Regions from separate parts of the Pelosinus sp. UFO1 genome, predicted to be linked through region 3. Evidence: riboswitches for the same ligand, from Rfam matches in the RefSeq annotation. Region 3 holds a riboswitch; each other region holds the start of a gene.

What was found. A riboswitch is a leader RNA that binds a small molecule or an ion and turns the genes downstream of it on or off. The one in region 3 is predicted to bind thiamine pyrophosphate.
Region 1: linked by a shared signal. The riboswitch ahead of thiS (sulfur carrier protein ThiS) and the one ahead of thiD (bifunctional hydroxymethylpyrimidine kinase/phosphomethylpyrimidine kinase) in region 3 are both predicted to bind thiamine pyrophosphate.
Region 2: linked by a shared signal. The riboswitch ahead of thiW (energy coupling factor transporter S component ThiW) and the one ahead of thiD (bifunctional hydroxymethylpyrimidine kinase/phosphomethylpyrimidine kinase) in region 3 are both predicted to bind thiamine pyrophosphate.

Annotation. Positions count from the first base shown of each region.
Region 1 covers NZ_CP008852.1:1,454,972-1,459,340, forward strand. Annotated here, with positions in the region: gene UFO1_RS06510 (DUF3369 domain-containing protein) at 1-600, shown strand, start outside; gene deoD (purine-nucleoside phosphorylase) at 658-1,359, shown strand; TPP riboswitch at 1,409-1,511, shown strand; gene thiS (sulfur carrier protein ThiS) at 1,638-1,847, shown strand; gene UFO1_RS06525 (thiazole synthase) at 1,852-2,622, shown strand; gene thiH (2-iminoacetate synthase ThiH) at 2,633-3,736, shown strand; gene thiF (sulfur carrier protein ThiS adenylyltransferase ThiF) at 3,733-4,359, shown strand.
Region 2 covers NZ_CP008852.1:3,827,099-3,831,467, reverse strand. Annotated here, with positions in the region: gene UFO1_RS18175 (AzlC family ABC transporter permease) at 1-534, shown strand, start outside; gene UFO1_RS18170 (AzlD domain-containing protein) at 531-833, shown strand; gene UFO1_RS18165 (peptide deformylase) at 857-1,351, shown strand; gene thiM (hydroxyethylthiazole kinase) at 1,441-2,280, opposite strand; gene thiW (energy coupling factor transporter S component ThiW) at 2,261-2,794, opposite strand; TPP riboswitch at 3,222-3,328, opposite strand; gene UFO1_RS18150 (MerR family transcriptional regulator) at 3,527-4,330, opposite strand.
Region 3 covers NZ_CP008852.1:3,390,091-3,394,459, reverse strand. Annotated here, with positions in the region: gene UFO1_RS16085 (efflux RND transporter permease subunit) at 1-1,491, shown strand, start outside; gene UFO1_RS16080 (hypothetical protein) at 1,568-1,996, opposite strand; TPP riboswitch at 2,371-2,482, shown strand; gene thiD (bifunctional hydroxymethylpyrimidine kinase/phosphomethylpyrimidine kinase) at 2,637-3,446, shown strand; gene cytX (putative hydroxymethylpyrimidine transporter CytX) at 3,436-4,369, shown strand, end outside.

The DNA.
Region 1 (4,369 bases), 1.9 Mb from region 3:
ATGTATAATACACAACGAGAGGTTTTCTTTCGTTTGGCCGAAGTGGCAGAAACACGATCAAAAGAAACAGGCAATCATGTAAGGCGTGTTGCTGAATACGCTCGTTTGCTGGCTGAAAAATATGGATTACCAGATGATGAAGTGGATCTCATTCATTTGGCGACTCCTATGCATGATATAGGTAAACTAGGGATACCTGACGAGATATTAAATAAACCAGGGAAATTAACACTAACTGAGTTTGAAGTTGTCAAACTTCACGCTAATATTGGCTATGATATGTTAAAGGGATCTCATTTAACGATGTTAAAAGCAGCAGCTATTATTGCGCAGCAACACCATGAACGATATGATGGCAAGGGATATTCCAGTGGGCTAAAAGGGGAAGAAATTCATATTTATGCTAGAATCGCCGCCATTGCCGATGTATTTGATGCACTAAGCTGCAAAAGAGTATATAAAGAAGCCTGGCCATTAAATGAAATTTTGACCTATTTCAAAGAAGCTAGGGGAGGGCAATTTGATCCTGTATTAGTTGATTTGTTTTTTGCTAATTTGGATGAAATCATTAAGGTGAGAGAAAAGTATGCAGATGAATAATTGCGGCGTACTTCTGGGGATTGTATAATATGGTTAGAATAGGATGGAGGTAGAAAAATGAGTTTACATATTGATGCAAAAGAAGGCGATATCGCTAGTACGGTATTAATGCCTGGTGATCCACTTAGGGCCAAGTTTATAGCGGAGAACTTTTTGGAAAATGCTGTTTGTTATAATGAAGTGCGCGGTATGTACGGGTACACAGGATATTACCAGGGCAAAAGAGTTTCTGTACAAGGTTCGGGAATGGGGATTCCTTCTATATCTATTTATGCCCATGAGTTAATGGCGAGCTATAATGTGAAAAATATTATTCGGATTGGTACTTGTGGATCATTACAGGAAAATGTAAAAATTAAGGACATTGTTCTAGCTATGTCAGCTTCTCATGATTCTAATATTAATCTACAACGGTTTGAGGGTATGACCTTTGCTCCTACAGCAAATTTTGAATTATTAAAAAAGGCATATGATGTAGCACAGCGGTTAGGGATTGAAGCTAAAGTCGGAAATGTGTTTACAACGGATACCTTTTATCATGATGATTATGAGGATTGGAAGCGTTGGACCAAATTTGGTGTATTGGCGGTCGAGATGGAAACTGCAGGATTATATACTTTGGCTGCAAAACATGGTGTAAAAGCGTTAACCATTGTGACAGTGAGTGATAGCTTAGTTACAGGTGAAGCTACTTCTGCTGCAGAACGCCAGACGACTTTTACGCAAATGATGAAAATTGCTTTAGAAATGGTAGAGTAAAAAAAGCATTGCACTTTATGAAGGTCTATAATATACTGTAGGAAATTACATATGATGCTGGGGGAGCCTTATGGCTGAGAGGGAATTTCGATTCCTGACCCTTTGAACCTGATGTGGTTAGTACCATCGTAGGGAAGCTATTTTATATTTGTGTATGTTATTTATAAAAGCTTATCCTCTTTGGATAGGCTTTTTTTATTTGCCATTACATGTTTCAAATATTTCTCTACGATCGCTAGCTATACTATTTCATTCTTAAAATGCATTAAAGAGGTGAGGTGAAAAAGTTGGAGGTTATGCTAAACGGAAACCTTGAAAAATTAGCGAAGGAGATGAATTTATTTACGTTTTTACTTAGTAAGGGTTTGAATCTCGACACCATTATTGTGGAATATCAAGGTAATATAGTAAAGAAAGAGGAATGGGCAATGATTACTTTGCAAGATAAAGATTGTTTAGAAGTGCTAAATTTTGTTGGCGGAGGCTGATTTGATGAGTGATTCATTAATGATTGGTGGGAAAAGCTTAGCTAGTCGTCTATTTATTGGTACAGGTAAATATTCTGCAGACACTATGATTCCTGAAATTATAAAAAAATCAGGATCACAAGTTATTACCGTGGCGCTTCGAAGAATCGATTTTAATTCTCCTACTGGGAATGTGATGGACCATATTCCCTCCAGTATGCAACTCTTGCCGAATACTTCTGGGGCGCGAAATGCACAGGAGGCAATACGAATTGCTCGGTTAGCCAAGGCCGCAGGGTGTGGCAATTGGATTAAGATTGAGGTCATTTCGGATAATAAATACTTGTTGCCAGACGGCTATGAGACAATTAAAGCAACGGAAATATTAGCTAAGGAAGGGTTTGTAGTATTACCTTATATCAGTCCAGATTTAATGGTAGCAAAAAAACTAGTTGAAGTTGGTGCAGCAGCAGTTATGCCATTAGGTGCCCCCATTGGCAGTAATCGAGGTTTAAAAACCAAAGAATTATTAAAAATAATGATTGAGGAAATATCTTTACCAGTGATTGTTGATGCAGGGATTGGCAAACCTTCCGACGCTTGCGAGGCGATGGAAATGGGGGCAGCAGCTTGTTTATTAAATACTGCAATTGCTAGCGCAGACGATCCTGCCTTAATGGCTGAGGCATTTGGTATGGCTGTAATTGCCGGGCGTAAAGCGTATTTAGCGGGTCTTGGGCGTTCTCATAAGTGGGCAAGTTCTTCATCTCCTTTGACTGGATTTTTACATAATTGAGGAGGAAACTATGAGCTTTTATGATGAGTATTGGCAATATGCTAAAGGCAATATAGAAGAAGTATTCCAAAATACAACCTCTGAAGATGTTGTAAAGATTCTTGGGAAAGAGCGGTTAACAGCAAAGGATTTTTTAGCATTATTATCTCCTAAAGCGGAAGAACATTTAGAATCAATGGCCCAAAAGGCAAATCAGTTGACCGTACAAAATTTCGGGCGTGTCATTTTATTGTACACACCTATGTATTTATCTGATTACTGTACAAATCAATGCACCTATTGTGGTTTTAATATAACCAATACGTTTACCCGTAAGCAATTGACCATGGAAGAAGTAGAAAAAGAAGCCAAAAATATTGCGGCTTCCGGCATCCAACATATTTTAATTCTAACAGGAGATGCTCCAGTAAGAGCTGGCGTCTCTTATATGGAAGATTGTGTTCAGATCTTAAAAAACTACTTTTCCTCCATTGCGATTGAGGTCTATGCCTTAACAAAAGAGGAGTACGCCAAACTTGGAGAAGCTGGCGTAGAGAGCATGACAATGTATCAGGAAACCTACAATCCAATCATCTATGACAAACTCCATGTGAAAGGGCCTAAGAAGGATTATCACTTCCGCCTTGATGCACCAGAGAGGGCTTGTCAGGCTGGTTTGCGCTCTGTAAATATTGGAGCTTTGCTCGGGCTTGATGATTGGCGAAGAGATGGATTCTTTACGGGCTTGCATGCTAACTACTTGCAAAATAAATATCCAGATGTAGAGGTCAGTATATCACTACCTCGGATACGTCCTACTATGGGGGCTTGCGAAACGGGAAGCAGCGTGAACGATAAGAATATGGTTCAATTTATGACCGCTTTTCGATTATTTATGCCTAGGGCGGGGATGCCTTTATCGACTAGAGAAAGTGCAGAATTTCGGAACTACGCTATTAAATTAGGGATTACGAAAATGTCTGCAGGAGTCAATACTGCAGTAGGGGGACATATTGAGGTTCAGGAAAACGCAGGACAATTTGCCGTTTCTGATACACGGAGTGTGAAGGAGATGTCTAAGGCCATTCTGCAATTAGGTTATCAACCTGTATTTAAGGATTGGCAAGCTATATGACAGTAAAATATAGAAATTTATTTGAAAAAGCATTAGGTATGGCTCTAGGAGAGAACAATTTAGAAAAGATCCAACAAATTACGGTAGGTATTGGAGGAGCTGGGGGACTAGGTTCCAACTGCGCAGTGAATTTAGTGCGCAGTGGTTTTAGCAATTTTGTAATTGTAGACTTTGATACAATTGAGTCTTCTAATCTTAATAGGCAGTTTTATTTTTACAATCAAATTGGTAAATCTAAGGTAACGACCTTAAGGGAGAACTTACTGGCAATTAATCCTGCTATACAAGTCCAAATCTTGCAGGAACGAATCGAGGAACACAATGTTGCTGCCATGTTTAAGGATTGCCATATTATTGTTGAAGCCTTTGATCAAGCAAACTATAAGAAAATGATTGTAGAAGAATACCTACAGTCTGAAAAGTTTATTGTGTCTGCTTCTGGTATCGCCGGCTATGCTGATAGTGATGAAATAAAAACTCATAAGATTAGAGAAAATTTATATGTTGTCGGTGATTTATCCTCTGCTGTTGGCAAGGAGTTGCCGCCTTGTGCTCCTAGAGTTAGTATTGCGGCAGCAAAACAGGCAAATCTTATTTTACAATTTGTGTTAAATAACCTCTAATGTCAAAACG
Region 2 (4,369 bases), 440 kb from region 3:
AATTTATTAGTTTTAGGAGCTTCCTTTGGAGAAATTGTGATAACTACTTTTCTATTAAATCTGCGCCACTTTCTTATGACAGCTACCTTGTCACAACGGCTTGATGGGGAAGTGTCAAAAAAATGGAGGGCAATATTATCCTTTGGTGTTACAGATGAAACTTTTACAATTAGCGTGCTGCAAAACACAGGTGGATTATCTAAGTATTTCATTTTAGGTATTAACACGATAGCTTTTATTTCATGGAATGTTGGAACTTGGCTGGGACTATTTTTTGCAGCGAGTTTGCCTGAGGTAGTTAAAGCCAGTATGGGGATAGCTTTATATGCTATGTTTATAGGTTTATTAGTTCCCCATATTAAAAAATCAAAGCCTGTAGTAGTTGTTTCCTTATTGGCTGTGGTTATAAACTGTTTGATGTATTGGGCATCTATGATTTGGGGATTTTCAAACGGTTGGGGGATAATTATTGCAACGATAGCTAGTGCTGCCATAGGTGCAAGCTTTTATTCAGAAGGGAATGAGCAAGTATGAATCTAGTTTACTTGGTTTTGGCGATGGCTATCGTTACTTATATACCGCGGATGTTACCTCTGGTTTTATTACAAAATGCCTGTTTACCAAGATACATAAAGGGGTTTATGGGATTTATCCCCTATGCTGCATTGGGAGCGCTTATTTTTCCAGGAGCTCTCAGTTCAACTGGTGCTGGCAATTTGCAATCAGCAATTGTAGGATGTATTATAGCAATACTGATGGCCTGGTGGGAAATGAATCTTATATTCGTGGTAGTTGGAGGCATAGCGGGAGCTTTTATTGTAAATATATTTTAAAATGAAAATGGAGTTTGCTAAAAATGGCTGTACGAGAAATATTACTCTTAGGAAATGAATCTCTTTATCATGTTTCACGAGAAGTTACCGAGGATATGGATACAAGGCAGGTAGTTAACGATTTACAAGATACAATGTTAAATTTCAGAGAAAGACATGGTTTTGGTAGGGCTATTGCTGCGCCTCAAATTGGAGAATTTCTAAGAATTATTTATATGAATATTGATAATAAATCATATGCTCTAATTAACCCAAGATTGGAATTTGGGGAAGAAGAGTTTGAGGTGTGGGATGACTGTATGAGTTTTCCTGGATTAGAAGTAAAGATAAATAGATATAAAAAATGCAAATTATCCTATAAGGATCTGCAATGGAATGATTGTTTTTTAGAACTTGAGGGTGATTTGTCAGAATTAATTCAGCATGAATACGATCATTTAGATGGGATCTTAGCAGTACAAAGAGCAATAGACAATAAATCCTTTAGAATTAACCCTAAAAAAGCAGGATGTTTTTAACATAAGTTACAGCAAATTATGTAGTGAAAAAAAACGGCTATTCGCCTCCTAGTGGGCAAATAGCCGTTTTTGCATCTATACCTATTAGATTATCCACATTTAATTGGTGTGTATCTTATTTTTTGTTCCAATATATAATCTGATATGCTGAATATAGAGTCTAACAGTTTTGTTCTAAACTTTCCAGTCCCTTGTACATTATGGGATAATTCGCCACATATTCCCATCAAAGCAGTCGCCAAAACCGTTCCTCCAAGGATGTTTTTATTTGAGATAAAGGTTGCAGTTAAGACATTTAGCATACAACCTGTTCCTGTTATCATTGAAAGCATTTCACAGCCGTTTCTAATAAGATAGGTTTCAGTAGCGTCTGTTATAATATCAACAGCTCCTGTTGCGATTACAATAGAACCAGTCTTTGAAGAAAGAGTTTTTAGCATGGCAATGCTATTAGCAATCGTATCATCTGTAATAGCATCTTTTTCGCCCACATCAATCCCTTTGGCATCGCTTTTTGCATCACATAGAGCTTTTAATTCTGACATATTTCCTTTAATGACATTTGGGTGACATTCTGAAATAAATTTCTTTGTAAAATCAAGGCGAAGGTCACTGCAGGCGACGCCAACAATATCAATAATAGAAGGAATGCTTTTTTCAAAGGCGATTTTGCCGGAAATCATGATTGATTCCATGCGAGTGTCATTTATATTTCCGAGATTTACGGCTAGTGCTTTGGAAGCAGCTGTGATTTGGCTAACCTCACCGGGATGTTCTGCCATAATCGGTTTTGCGCCAACGGCAAGTACAGCATTAGCACAGTCATTGATTGAAATGTGATTTGTTATACAGTGAATCAGCGGTTTTTCCGCCTTAACTTGATGCCTTATTTCTAAGAGATCTGTAATATTAAGCATTTGGTTGGTCATAAAATTTCCCTCCCAAGCTTTTTTGAAAATTTGCAAGCATACCTGATTTTTTTAGCGACGTAAGAAAAAAGTATGCAATCGTTCCGCCGATCAGCGTTCCGCAAACAAATAGCGGCACATAAAAGAGCCATGTAAGCCCTGTTTTACCGTAGATAAAAGTCATAACCGGGTAAGAAACAATGGCTCCAATTATGCCTGTTCCGATAACTTCTCCTAGCACCGCATAAATCAATTTTCCCTTAGAAATTCTGTAAAAAACTCCTGACAACATGGCCCCAAAAACTGCACCAGTCAGTGCCAAAGCCGGAATTCCCATAACCATCATACGGATTACACCAATCAGTGTTGCACAGAGCAGGGCATACCAGGGGCCAAGCAAAACGGCACATACAATGTTAATAAAATGAGCCATGGGACACATTCCTTCAATACGAAGAATCGGTGAAATGACTACACCAAGTGCGACCATCATTGATAGAATGACCAGTTTTAAAAGATCGGATTTTCTGTTCATAAAAAATACCTCGCTAACAATATTTATTTTTAAGCAGAATATGCTTAAATCCTGTTTAGTGACAGAATACGTCATACAGGTGGAGCAATATTGTCATTGAGGTATATTTCTCGTATAAACTAAATAGCATCCCCTGTATAACCATACATCATATCAGGTCGGTCGAAGCTTAAAAGCTTCCTCTCATCTCGAAACACGAGCTCCCTCGCTATGTAGTTGTTTTTTTACGGAATCAGAAAGTATAACACTTTCTTGATTCCAAGTAAGAACGACTAAGGCTTCTGCCTCGTCCGAGGACTTGCAAAAGCCAAGTCTTTTCTTATAAGGCGCAGGACGCTCCTCCTCCACCTTTCGGAAACAAATTCCGAATTCAAACAAAAAGGGGACATACCAATAACGGCATACCCCATTTGTATTTATAGCATTAAATCACTATAGATTAATTTCCTACGTTGGCATTATCCAAATCAGGTATTGGGTCAAAGTTTGGTTACTTTTTCTCAGCCTGCCATACAAGCTCCCCAGCGTATTTAATTGTGGTTATTGTATCATAAGTGATACAATTTTTCAAATAAGACTCTTTTCTAGTTTCTCATATGTTCGTATAATATTCGAATACCATCCTTGATTTCCTGGGGTTCGAGATGCCCATAACCGTTTTTTGCTATTCCTATATGTCTTCATAGAAAAAGAACAGACATTATTGATCTGATCTTTTCCTATGAAGAGAAGTTAGCGTTTCTTTACAGGAAAATAAATTTGAGTAATAAAATCATCTGCAGATTGTGATTCCATTGGTCCTTTTACATATTGCTCATAAGGAGCTGAGGTAACGTCATAACCATTCTCATTTATCCACTCAGTAAGTTTAGCGTAACTATTTGGAAGAGTAGAGTAAGCACCTTTGCATGTAGCCGTTGCACAAAGCCCTCCGGCTAGTAGTCTCGTATGTTGATTCTGTACCTGAACAGGAAGAGCGACTTCTGTGTCATTATTAGCTGGATCGAACTCTTTATCATGATAAATTGACATTGGTGCTCCGGCAAACTGCATTCCATTTGAATGGGCCAGTTCAAATAGTTTACCAATGTATTTACAATAATCATGAACGCTCATAAGTTGTCTACTGTACAGAATATGCTGAGGCTTGTTTTCAACTAATGTTACTTCAATATCATCAATAAATGACATAATATCAACACCTCTTTCTAAATTTAAAATATCAAACTTTAATTGATTTTCCAGTAGTTTGTAGTGTTCAATTTTTAATTGGATTTCATTTTTTTTGCGTGTTATTTGGTTGAGAATATAATGATTATCGTGTATGGAAACCATTGCAGCTATTTCTTCAAGAGAAAAATGATACCCTTTTAGTCGGTTAATTAGTAACAGTTGGCGAATTTGGGATACCTCATAAAAACGATAACCAGTGTCTGGATTTATATGGGTTGGTTTGATCAAACCAATTGTGTCATAGTGTCGCAATGTTCTTGTTGTAACACCACAGATTCTAGAGAATTCTCCGATAGAAAGCACTTTACACCTCTTAATTTTTATTATTGATAGCTATCTCTT
Region 3 (4,369 bases):
CCATCTTCCTTTGTTCCTAGTGAAGACCAAGGGTACTTTATTTCAAGTATTACCTTACCAGAGGCGGCAAGCGCGAGTCGTACCGCTACTGTTGCTAGTAAAATAGCCGAGGATATGCGTGCTCAACCAGGGGTAGCGGATACAATTGTAGTGCAAGGTTATGATATTTTAGCTGGTGCTGCGAAAGCAAATTCAGCGATTATTTTTACGAAACTTGCTGATTGGGATGAAAGAACCGCTCCAGGATTAGGTGTAGAGCAACAAGTTATGAAGGTTTTAATGAATGGTTCTCATGTTCCTGAAGCTAGGGTTGTTTCCTTTAATGCTCCTTCCTTACCGGGGATTGGCACCGTAGGTGGCTTTACCATGATGATTGAGGATAAAGGTGGTAATACCATTGAAGAAATCGATAGGGTTTCTAAACAATTTATGGCTGCTGCCCGTAAACGTCCGGAAATTGGGATGATTTACTCTACTTTTGGAATAGATACTCCTGGTTATCGTTTTGACGTAGATCGGGAAAAAGCAGAGCAGTTAGGCGTACCAGTAAAGGATGTATTTACAGCATTACAAACCTTCCTTGGTGGCGTACAGGTTAATGATTTTAACCGTTTCGGAAGGTCCTATAAAGTAGTCATGCAAGCGGAACAGCAGTTCCGAAATGATGTTGAAGGAACTCGCTTCTTCTATGTCCGTAGTTCATCTGGAGTGATGGTACCACTCAATACCTTATTAAAACCACAAACAATTACGGCACCTCCTGTAATTAAAAGATTTAATGGTTACAGAACGATTCAAGTTGGTGGTAATCCTGCACCTGGTTATAGCTCAGGTCAAGCCTTAACTGCTCTAGAAGAAGTGGCAGCTGAAAACTTGCCTACTGGTTTTGGTTATGAATGGGCTGATCAGAGTCGTGAAGAAAAGATATCTGGTGGCCGTGCTCCTTATGTCTTTGGTTTTGCCTTGCTGTTTGTATTCTTATGCTTGGCGGCTCTTTACGAAAGTTTTGGTATACCTTTTGCAGTTCTTTTGTCAGTCCCTACCGGCATATTTGGGGCTTTCCTATTCCAATTTGTACGTAATTTGCAAAATGATGTTTACATGCAGATTGGTATGGTTATGCTGATTGGACTATCAGCTAAAAACGCAATCCTAATCGTTGAATATGCGAAGGTTAGGGTTGATAAGGGCATGGACCCTATTAAAGCAGCTATTGAAGCCGCTAAATTAAGGTTACGTCCTATTATAATGACTTCCTTAGCCTTTATTATTGGATGTTTACCTCTTGTAATTGCTACAGGAGCTGGTGCTGGAGCGAGAAATTCTATGGGTACGGCCGTTGTTGGCGGTATGCTGGCAGCTACACTGCTAGGAATTTTCTTAATCCCTGTACTCTTTGTTCTAATTGAGCAGGGAGTGGGTGCTTTAAATAAACATAAGCAACATAAAAAGGAATTGCAGGCATCTCATGATGCAGGTTCTGCAAAATAAGTAATAAAAAAAGAAGACTTGGGTTCCAGTGGAGTGTAACTCCGTCTGAGCCTAAGTCTTCTTCTCTTTTATGGCATTATCGATGTAGGTTGACTTTCGAAGTGTGGTATTCCTTAGCGATACGTACTGGCTTCGTCATAAACCGAACGGGAATAGAGCAAAGGAATGTTGTCAGATCATTACGAATTTCTTGGTTCAAACGAGAGGGTTTTGTTATGATGCGAGACAAGAGGAATTCGCCATAAGTTTGGGAAGAGGTTTTTTTGAGTAAGTTTTCAGGGTTAATAGTATCATTTGTTGGGGCAGGAGAAGAGGTAATGGTTGTTTTATGTATTAGGTTACTTGGTAGAGGCGTTGCAGTAATTTGCCGATAAGGTCCAATGGTTTTTCCACATTCTTCACAAGATATTTGTACAATTAAGTTGTTATTGTAGTCAATATCATGAACAGCCTCTTGATTGCAGCGTATGCAGAATAAAACTGCTTTAAAAGACTCTTTGCACATAATAAGACCTCCTTTATTGGGGATTTCTCATATAGGAGATATAAAATCTACTTATATATCATAGCAATAGGAAAAAATAAACATTGTTCTTATGGTAAGACTGAAAAAATAAGAACTAATAAAGTTTATGTTTTTTCTTTTAATTTAGCACCTAGGTTTTTGATGAATGTAGAAGTAGGGTATGGACTATAGGGTGCACAAATTAGTAAAGGGTTGTTTGTTATTATTAACAGAATTAGGTATTTTCAATACAGTGATCTAATTATTACGGCACAAATCGGTTAACTATAATAAAGTGTTGTAGAGTAAGATGTAAGTGTCCTTGCATAAGAAGTTGAAAAACTAGTTTGGATATGTTACGATGATGCTGAACTGAATAAGGCAAGGGGGGCTGGAGAGGCTGGCTGAGATATAGATCTGATAAAATCTATGACCCTGTAACCTGATCTGGGTAATGCCAGCGGAGGGATAGCGATAGAGTTTTTGTATACCAAGCGCATCCCTATGGATGTGCTTTTTTACATGATAGAGTATTATAAACCACAAAGACGCAATGCCGCTATCGCGGCACACAAAAGCAAACGTTCCATAGTGTCCTTTGTGTCTTTGTGGTTGAATATTTTTTTAAGGGGGAATTTGTATTAAAAAGGTACTTACGATAGCAGGTTCCGATTCTAGTGGTGGAGCTGGAATTCAGGCTGATTTAAAGGCTTTTTGTGCTCATGGGGTATTTGGTATGAGTGTCATAACAGCAGTGACAGCTCAGAATACTCAAGGCGTATTTGCTGTACAAGATATTGATGTAGCTGTTATAGAGAAACAAATAGAAGCTATTTTTGATGATATAGCAGTTTCAGCTGTTAAAATTGGTATGGTTTCTCGCATCGAAACCATCCGAGCAGTAGCCAATGGCCTCAAAAAGTTTAATGCCCAGAATGTTGTTGTGGATCCCGTAATGATATCAAAAAGCGGATATTATTTACTCCAGCCTGATGCAATGGAGGCATTAGTATCTTGTTTATTGCCTTTGGCGACAGTGCTGACTCCTAACATTCCTGAAGCGGAAGAAATCAGCGGCAGGAAGATACATAGTTTAAAAGATATGGAAGAAGCCGCTAAAGCCATTCATCTGTTAGGGCCCAAATATGTTCTCTTAAAGGGAGGTCATCGAGAAGAGGATGCGGTTGATGTCTTATTTGATGGGGAAACCTTCCACCATTTTGGCTCCTTGCGGATTGCCACCCAAAATACGCACGGTACGGGTTGTACTTTGTCAGCTGCTATTGCGGCCAACTTGGCAAAAGGATATTTGGTGCAAGAGGCAGTTGCGCGGGCTAAAGAATATATTCATACCGCAATTGAACATTCTTTTTCCATCGGTAAAGGGGTTGGTCCCGTCCATCATTTCTATAATTTATATAAAGGTGCAGGTATGTTAGATGACAAATGAAAATAATAATACACTTGGTTTTACCCATTATTTATTCTTGTGGTTTGGTGCGGCTGTGTCGATTGCGGAGATTTTAACAGGCGGGCTATTGGCTCCTCTTGGTTTTCAAAGTGGTGTGACCGCCATTGTCATTGGTCATGTGGTGGGGACCGTTATGATGGTGTTATGTGGCATCATAGGAACTCAGGAAAGGATACCAGCCCTAGTATCTACCAGAATTTCTTTCGGAGCCTATGGTTCCTATTTATTCTCCATACTAAATGTACTGCAACTAGTAGGTTGGACAGCCGTTATGATTATTTCAGCGGCCAGATCAGCCAATGAAATAAGTAAAATGCTTTGGGGTATGGATCAAATGTCCTTGTGGAGCATTGGTATTGGTGGTTTAGTTCTTTTATGGATTGCTCTGGGTAGGGAAGGCGGCTTGAAGAGGCTTAATATGTTGGCCGTGTTTCTCTTATTAGGCATAACTGTGATACTAAGTACCGTTGTATTTAAGGATAGTTCCGCTTTAAGCGTACTACCTGCTGGTGGTATGTCCTTTGGTGAAGCGTTAGAACTTAGTGTAATTATGCCCTTGTCTTGGTTACCGTTGATTGCAGATTATACTCGTTTTGCAAAAAGTAAAACAAGTGCCGCCTTAGGCAGTGGCCTTGGCTACTTTATTGGCAGCTGCTGGATGTATATCATTGGTCTCGGAGCCGCTATTGTTGCTGGCAACCCAGAGCCTTCAGCTATGATGCTAGCTGCTAATTTGGGACTATCTGCCTTGGGGATTGTAGTATTAGCAACAGTAACGACGACTTTCTTGGATGCTTATTCCGCAGGTGTAAGCTTTAATAATATTTTCCCGGAGTTAAATGAGAAACAGGTTGCTTTGGTGATGACGATCATTGGCACAGTGATCGCTTTGTGGATCAATA